2 regions of the Cohnella herbarum genome follow, and region 2 is predicted to be linked to the other one. Evidence: riboswitches for the same ligand, from Rfam matches in the RefSeq annotation. Region 2 holds a riboswitch; the other holds the start of a gene.

Region 1 (4,218 bases), 4.1 Mb from region 2:
GAGAGGCAAGATGGAGTAATGCTGCGATTGGAAATCCGATTGGAAAGGCAGGCGGGTGACGATGAGCTCAAGATCGCGATTTTCCAGCAACTCGCCTAACAGGAAGTGATCTCCCTCTTGGATCTTGAAAGTGACTTGAGGATACAACTCCGTGAATTGCCGTATGACCGGGGGCAATAAGGAGACGCAAGAGACGACGGCGCCGATCGAGAGGACGCCTTGCACGCCTTCTCCAAGCTCTTGAACGTAAGTGATCGTCTCGTCGAATTGGCTCAGCAACGCGATAGCCCTCTGGCGTAGAAGCTCTCCCGCCTGAGTTAGCTGCAATTGCTTGCCGTTGCGATCGAATAACACGACGCCTAGCTCTTGCTCCATCTGCTTAAGCTGCCGGCTTAACGGGGGTTGCTCCATGTTCAGCAGCTTCGCCGCGCGCGTAATTTGTCCTTCGTTCGCGATGGCCAGGAAGTAACGCAACTGCCTCATATCCATCGTTTCGTCACTCCTTTTCGATGCATACCCTAAAGGTATGGATAACCGACAAAACAGATATTATCAATATACTTAATGCTCTGCTATCATTCAACTATAAGCTAAAATAGGTAAGGAGAAGATGTACTAATGGGCCTCAAGATCTCGGTGGAGCGCACGACAGCTCCCAAGCAAAAACCGGAAATATCGCAACTCGGATTCGGAAAGCATTTCACGGATCATATGTTTATTATGGAATACGATGCGGGTAAGGGGTGGCACGATCCTCGAATCGTTCCGTATCAGCCGATCTCGTTAGATCCGGCGGCCAAGGTGTTCCATTATGGACAAACCGTATTCGAAGGAATGAAAGCGTATAAAACGCCGGAAGGACCGGTTCTGATGTTCCGTCCCTTCAAGAACCTGCAACGGCTTAATCGCTCCAATGCCCGTCTGAGCATGCCTTCTCTCGACGAAGATTTGGTGATGGAGGCGTTGAAGCAACTGATCAAAGCGGACGAGGATTGGATTCCTTCCGAGCAAGGAACATCGCTGTATATTCGTCCTTTCGTCATCTCGACGCAAGCGACCCTGGGCGTAGCGCCGTCCGAGAAATATTATTTTATGATCATTTTGTCGCCGGTCGGTTCTTATTACGAAGAAGGAATCAATCCGGTCAGCATATACGTGGAGTCGGAATACGTCCGCGCCGTTACCGGCGGCGTTGGCAATGCCAAGACCGGCGGGAATTACGCGGCAGGGCTTAAGGCGCAGCAAGAGGCTACCGAGAAAGGGTATTCGCAAGTGCTGTGGCTGGACGGCGTTCATCGGAAATACATCGAGGAAGTCGGCAGTATGAACGTATTCTTTAAAGTCGGGGGCAAGGTGATTACGCCGGCTCTCAACGGGAGTATATTGGATGGCGTAACCCGGGATTCGGTCATTCAAGTACTCAAGCACTGGAACATTGAAGTCGAGGAGAAAACGATCTCCATTGACGAGTTGGTCGAAGCTTATCGGAACGGCACGTTGGAGGAAGCTTTCGGAACCGGCACGGCTGCCGTCATTTCGCCGATCGGAGAGCTGAATTGGCAGGGCGATAAGCTGACGTTAAACGGAGGTCGAACCGGGCCCCTCTCTTCGAGAGTGTACGACTTTATGACCGGCATGCAGAGGGGAACGATCGAAGATCCGTTCGGCTGGATCGTGAAGCTGTAGTCCCGTTTATTCGCGGGTAATGGCGGTAAAATGACATTTATCGATAAACTTCTTGATATCGGTGAGTCTATAGTCTTATAATTAAGTCGGAGCGACTACGTATAAAGCCACGGTTCTCACATAAATAATCGATTTTGTTAGACATCAAAGAGACGCATACACGAAAAGGCAAACCTTTTGAAAGAAAGGGACGCAAAGCTATGGGCCTAAGGAACCGAAGTTCTAGGGTCGCCAAGCTACCGAATGGGGCGTTAGGCATCTTCCATTCGGAGGGTGTCTTTTTTTATGGGTCCCAGAAGCTTGCACTTCGAGAGGTGTAGATTTTGAAGAAGCAAATTACTGAATCAGAATTGCGCACACTGATTCATCAACTGAACATCGATCGCGACGAAGATTTGCCGGAGGGGGAACCCGCCGACCCGCCTCATAAGCAGGACGGTTCGATTCGAATTCGCAATCAGCAGATTTCGGTTCAGAACCCGACGGGGGGCGGCGAATACGCCGTCATCTATCCGATGAGTCCGGTCAAGCTCTACGTCAACGAGGAGGAAGTGCACGGGGAATCTCCGGTGAAGGCCACCGATCGGATTACCTGGAAGGTCGAGGAACGATCTTTGTTTGAGATTACGATAAGCGAAGATAAGTTATTTGCTTATTTGCAAGTGCATGCAAGAGAGCGGTATGCGACCACGCTCGTGGACGAGGCTCCCGCTCGGCGGGTTATCGTGCGGGCGCAGGATGACAACAATCTCGTCCTGAAAACGCTACAACTGGCGGACGTCGTGTCCAAGCTCGAAGCGATGTCGGTTAAAGCCAGAATCGAATTCGCCGCTATTCAGCAGGAGTTGCTGGAACCGACGTATCAACCGATCGTCGTAGCCGCCGGCAAGAAGCCGGTGGAGGGCCAGGATGCGAAACTCGAAATCTACTTCCCCCAACAGGTGACGAGCGAGTTCTTCGAAGTCGAGGGCTCGATCGATTATCGCAATCATCTGCGGATTCCGACCGTTCAGAACGGCGAAGTCATGGCGCGGAAAATTCCGATGAAGGAAGGTTCGGCCGGTTACGACGTGCTTGGTAATCTGACGCTGCCTACTCCGCCGAAGGACATCTTTATTATGGGGAAGGCGAACGTAGAAGTATCGCCCGACGGAGTCGTCATCGCCCAAGCTCAAGGAAGGCCGAGAGTTACCGGAGGCAAAATCAAAACCTTCGACGTATCGACCGCCTACGTCATTTCCGGCAACGTAGACATCGCGACCGGGAATATCGTTTTCTCCGGCGACGTTGTCGTCTCCGGCGACGTGACGGACAATATGATTATCGAATCGCTCGGCAATGTTTATGTGTACGGCAACGTTTATAATTCAACGATTACCGCTACCGGGAGCATCAACGTCAGGGGTAACGTCATTGCCAGCAAGCTTTACTCGGGTTATTTCGGAGTGCTGTTCAACCGTCTCTATCAAACGTCGAAGCTGCTATGCGACTATATCGAGAAGCTGCTGACTGCTTCCAAGATGCTAGAGCAAGCGTTGGAAGCCAAGAGGGAGAGCGTGCGTTACGGCCAGATCGTTCAACTTCTCCTGGAAACGAAAATGAAAGAGGTCGTTCCGTTAATTAGAGAACTCAACGTGGTTATCTCCAACATTCAGCACATCAAGCAGGCGGAGTACGGGAAGTTAAAGGAATTGTCGGCTATTTTCTCGGAACCTATCAAGCTGATCGAATCGGCCACTTACGAATACGTGCAAAGCTTTCTCGCCTTGCTGCAGGATACTCATAACGAAGTGGCGAGAATGCAGGAAGAGAACGTGGAAATCAGCATTAGCCAAAGCCAGAACAGCGAGTTGAAGTCGAACGGGGATATCGTGATTCATCGAGACGGCGTGTTACTGTGCGAGTTGTTCTCCGCCAGGAACATCGTGTTCCATTCGAATCACTCCATCTGCCGAGGCTCTCGGCTCGAAGCCGGAGACAGCATTCTGGCGAAGATCATCGGCGGTCAGACCGGGGCGATCTCTATCCTGAAGGCCAAGCGTAAAGTTCAGGTTCAGAAAATGTACTCGGGCAGAGTGTGTATCGGAAAGTACTGCAAGGATATTTTCGAGCCCATCGATCAGGTTACTTTCGATATTCAAACGCTGAAGAAGGATGGATAGCGGACTTAGAAAACAAAATCTCGTATAACGAAAAGCGTTTGGTGGGGTGAACATGCCGCTTGAGGAACAGAGAGTGTACGTAGGAATGCGAGTTAACAAAAACATTTATAACAACCAGGGCACTCTGATCGTCCCGATCATGCGGGTTTTGACGGATAAGGAGATTGAATTGCTGATTCGGCAAGGGGTTACGTTGTCCGAACAGGATGTCGAGCCTGCACCGCTTGTTCATCTCATTGAATCCACGATTCGGGAAGTGCGGGAACTGTTTGCTTTCGCCAATCGGGCGGACCGGATTCCCTACGAGGATATACAGGACAAGATCATTCCCATCATCCTGTTCATGAGCAATCATCCGAATCTGAATCAG
Region 2 (4,218 bases):
TCTCAGCCTTGGGGATATGGTGTGCCGAATTCAACAAAGTACTTCGTGCAAATCATAGTCTATGCGTACCAGTAAGCCATGGAGAAAAAGCCGCTATTCGACACCCTTAAGCATCTAAAGATACCAGCCTAATTCGCTGTTGCCTTATTTCTGCTATAGGATGCTGTCCATGAACTATTGAATTGACTTGTCTTTGGGATAGGCAAATATTGATCTTCGGTTGCTTCTTCACCTTTTCCTGCGGTAGCGACAATCCTTTCCTCGTTTCAGCTTATAACCCAGAAACTCGGATCCCCATTTGATGTGGGTTCTCTTATTTTTATCCGGGTGAAGCGTCAGTCCGAGCGACTCAAGTATCGTTCTTGCATCTCATATCGCCTTTGCAGCTTACGCCTGAGTCTTGCAGAAAACCACTCAATCGTCGGCAAAACGCGTCAGACGATATCCTTTGCCCGTCATCTCATGATCGAACTGATTCAGGTAGGTGTTACTGTCCTTTAGGGATGAATTATATTCCAATCGAAGCGCTCCACGGCGATCTTGTCCAGTTTTTGTTCAGTTGTATATAATAAAATTTTAAGTTGAACGTTTCTCTAATAGAGGTTTATGTGATAATTTGTTATTAACATTCAGGAGGATCGCCGTGAAAATTGTTCCTTATCTATTGATCGCTGCGGGAATAGTCCTGTTCGTATTTCCTGTGGCTCGAGAGTACATAAACGAACGTGAGCAGCAACAACTCGTGCGAGAGTTGGAACGCAGTATCGCGCCTGCCGATTCGAAACCCTCCATCGATTCGGAAAACGCTCGGCTCACTGAATTGCTCCAATCCGGCCTTGAAGGCGCAACGGAGGAAGAAAGTGAACGTCCGACTATCGAGGAACCCTTGCAGACTCTGGACGATAAAACGATCGCCATCATCGAGATCGACAAGATCGATTTGAAATTGCCTGTTCTTGAAGGAGCGACGACGAAAAACATGAAGGTCGGAGCGGCTCATATGACGGAAACGGCGCAGCTCGGCGAAATCGGCAACGCGGCAGTCGCCGCTCATCGCGCCCACACGAAGGGACGCCTCTTCAACCGGCTTGACGAAATAGAGATCGGAGACATGATCGACATACGGATGCGGGATGGCAAAGTCATGTACCGCGTGACTGAGATTAAAATCGTCGAACCGACCGATCTATCCGTACTGAATGGCAACCAGAGCGACGCTATGCTAACGTTGATTACATGCGATCCGCTGGTCAATCCTACTCATCGTCTAATTGTGCACGCGATCAAGTCGGAAGAGTAAACTTGCAATCGCGACAAAAAAACCAGCCAGGATCAAAATCGATCCTGGCTGGTTTTATAAATTCAAGGATTTAATAAAATTTAACGGGCGTATAGTCGTTGGCTTTCTTATCGAACGTAACCTTCTTCGTCCCTTTGCTCAGCCCGGCATCAACGGTCGTATCGACGACGACCCATTTGCCGTTCAGGTATACTTCGTTCCAAGCATGATACTCATCCACCCACTTCGTCGTCCCCATTGCCAGCTTGGCGGGGATGCCCACGCTTCGCAGCATGGAGGCATACAGCGTTGCGTATCCATAGCAGATCGCTTTGCCCGAAGTTAACGTTCCGTCGATATCCGGAACGTAATCCGAAGTGACCGTACGGGCAAGCGCTTTGTCGTAACTCACATTTTTCACTATGTAATCGTAAATCGCTTTGGCCTTTTCCTCGTCCGTTGCCGCGCCCTTAGTTAGCTCCTTCGCTTTATCCGAAGCCTTGTCCGCTGTGAGCCAATCGATGTTTTGAACGGAATTCAGGAAGACGTCCGGGGCATTCGTCACGGCTAGTCGAATTTTTTCCGCAAGATTCACCCGATAGGATTTGCCCGCCACGTTCTCCAGTACGGCAACCTCGTATTCCCCGTCTCCCATTTGAAGCGGAAGCCAAACCGTTTGTCCGTCTTTGGAGGTATTCAACGTATAAATATAATTAGAGCTGCCCTTCGATACTTTCGCTTTCGTCACAACGTTCGTCTTGCTGGCAAGACGAATCCCGACCATCCCTTTGTCCACTTCGGAAGTATCCAATGTGACGGCATTCTCTCCCGAATTCGCGAAAGCAACCGCGGGAATGGTTACGAACAGAACGAGAGCTGCCAATAATAATCTTGTTGTTCTCAACATAGAAGATAGAACTCCTTTCGGTAGCTGGCTGCCATCCTCCAAGAAAGGGAAGGCCCTCTAGCTTTGCGTCCCTGCCTTTCAGCAGGTTTGCCGTTATCGTGAAGATTCTTCTTAATAAAACAAAAAAAGCCGAGTCTTTCGGTAGCTGGCTGCCATCCTCCGAGAAGGGAAGGCCCTCTAGCTTTGCGTCGCTGCCTTTCGACAGGTTTGCCGTTATCGAGCTTGCTTTACTACTAGAATTGTAACAAATAATCGTTGGAAAGACAAGGAAAAACCTGCCGGATTCCGACAGGTTTAGTCTTTTTCTCTCTATTTTCTATTCTCTATTTTCTATTTTCTATTCTCTCTTGATACGGAATATTCTCTTGCGGTTTAATAGGACAACTCCCATTGCGACAAGAGCAAGTCCCGCGAGCTGGAGCGGCAACGAGCTGCTCTCCCCCGTTTTCGGAAGCGTTTTGCCCGGCGCTTTGCCGTCAGGGTCTACGCCGCCTCGAGGCACGTCGTCCACGTCGATGTCGACGAGGATTTCTTCTTCGTTGCCGTCTTTGTCGGTTACGATGATGGTAAAGGAATCTTTGCCTTTATAGTCTTTATCGGGCGTATACTTCCATTTTCCATCCGGCGTAACTTTGACGGTTCCGTGCTTCGGTTTCTCGCCGACTTCGACTTTGCCGCCTTTCGGAACGTCGACATCGCCTTTCACCGGCTTTTCGTTCGTTGTTTTTTCCTCGATCTTAGGAGGATGAACAGGTTTCTCAGGATCTATCGTCGGCACCGGAGTTGGTGTCGGCTCTGGGCTTGTCGTAGGTCCCGAAGTCGGAGTCGGTGTCGGCTCTGGACTTGGCGTTGGTTTCGGAGTTGGCGTCGGTGTCGGTTCAGGTGTCCAAACTCCTCCTGAGCTCTGTCTCTCGTTTGTTTTTTCAACCAATACCGCCGTCGTCTGGGTCTTAGTGATCTCGAAAGCTACCGGCGTTTGATCCAAGCGATAATCGTAAGGAGCTTGAATTTCTACCAGTTGATACTTGTTAGGCGGTAGATCTTTCAAGATCAACTGTCCGTTGACGTCGGTCGTAAGCTTGGCAACGTCAATGCCCGGAACGACCTCGTAAATCGGGTTGCCTTGAAGATCAAGCAACAACGTCTCGGCTCTTAGTTCAAATACGGCTCCGCTAAGCACGAGACTTTTATTTGAATTGAACTTTGTTAACTGGACCGAACGATCGTTTTCTTTGTTTTCAATGATTAACGGCGTCGTCGGCTGATGGATGGAAACTTTGGTTTCTGGTACTTCAATAACAAAACCATCCGCCTTCGTCTCTACTAACGTATATAAGCCGTATGCCAAATTCTCAAACTCCAACGTGCCGTTTACATCGGTCGTGCCCGTGTCGACGACAACGTTCGCGGCATTGCGAAGCTCGAAGTCTATGCCTTTCAACAGATCGGAATGATCTTTGGCGTTAACTTTAGTAATGACAAGCGATGCACCGGAACCCAATGTATTCGGTTGAGTAAGAGCTACAATCTGCGTCTGATTCGCAACTATCGGAACCGAGATCGGCGTTGGATCCAACTTGTAGAACAACGGCGCCGCGATTTCAACCAAAGTATAATTTCCGGCCGCCATATCTCCGTATGCGATTCTTCCGTCGTTGTCCGTTGTAAGCGTAGCGATGAGTGCATTGCCGGAATCGCGTAATTCAAAGACTGCGTCTTTCAACTTTTTCGATGGATCAACCGAATCTACCTTAACGAGCTCGAATCCTTGACGAATGATTTTATTCGTAATGTTGAAAGGTGCACCTTTGAAGTCAATTATTTTTCCTGCGGCATAATCAGGATCAAGGATATACCCGCTCGGAGCCGATATCTCTTTGAGCTTGTAAGGAAAACCATCCGTATCATGAAGTTTGTATTTTCTGGAAGTGGAAGCTTCACCATTCGCATCCGTAATCAGCGTTTCTAAGAGAGTTAAACCCGTAGCATTCCAGAGCTCAAACTTAACTCCCGGAAGCGGTCGGTTAAGATC

What was found. A riboswitch is a leader RNA that binds a small molecule or an ion and turns the genes downstream of it on or off. The one in region 2 is predicted to bind cyclic di-GMP.
Region 1: another riboswitch for cyclic di-GMP. It lies ahead of HH215_RS21430 (flagellar assembly protein A); the one in region 2 lies ahead of HH215_RS03540 (transglutaminase-like domain-containing protein).

The regions. Positions count from the first base shown of each region.
Region 1 is NZ_CP051680.1:5,001,260-5,005,477, reverse strand. It holds gene HH215_RS21440 (LysR family transcriptional regulator) at 1-489, opposite strand, end outside; gene HH215_RS21435 (branched-chain amino acid aminotransferase) at 619-1,686, shown strand; cyclic di-GMP riboswitch class I at 1,844-1,930, shown strand; gene HH215_RS21430 (flagellar assembly protein A) at 2,010-3,848, shown strand; gene HH215_RS21425 (HD-GYP domain-containing protein) at 3,901-4,218, shown strand, end outside.
Region 2 is NZ_CP051680.1:863,726-867,943, reverse strand. It holds gene HH215_RS03545 (class D sortase) at 644-1,300, shown strand; gene HH215_RS03540 (transglutaminase-like domain-containing protein) at 1,371-2,186, opposite strand; cyclic di-GMP riboswitch class I at 2,203-2,288, opposite strand; cyclic di-GMP riboswitch class I at 2,324-2,408, opposite strand; gene HH215_RS03535 (collagen binding domain-containing protein) at 2,524-4,218, opposite strand, start outside.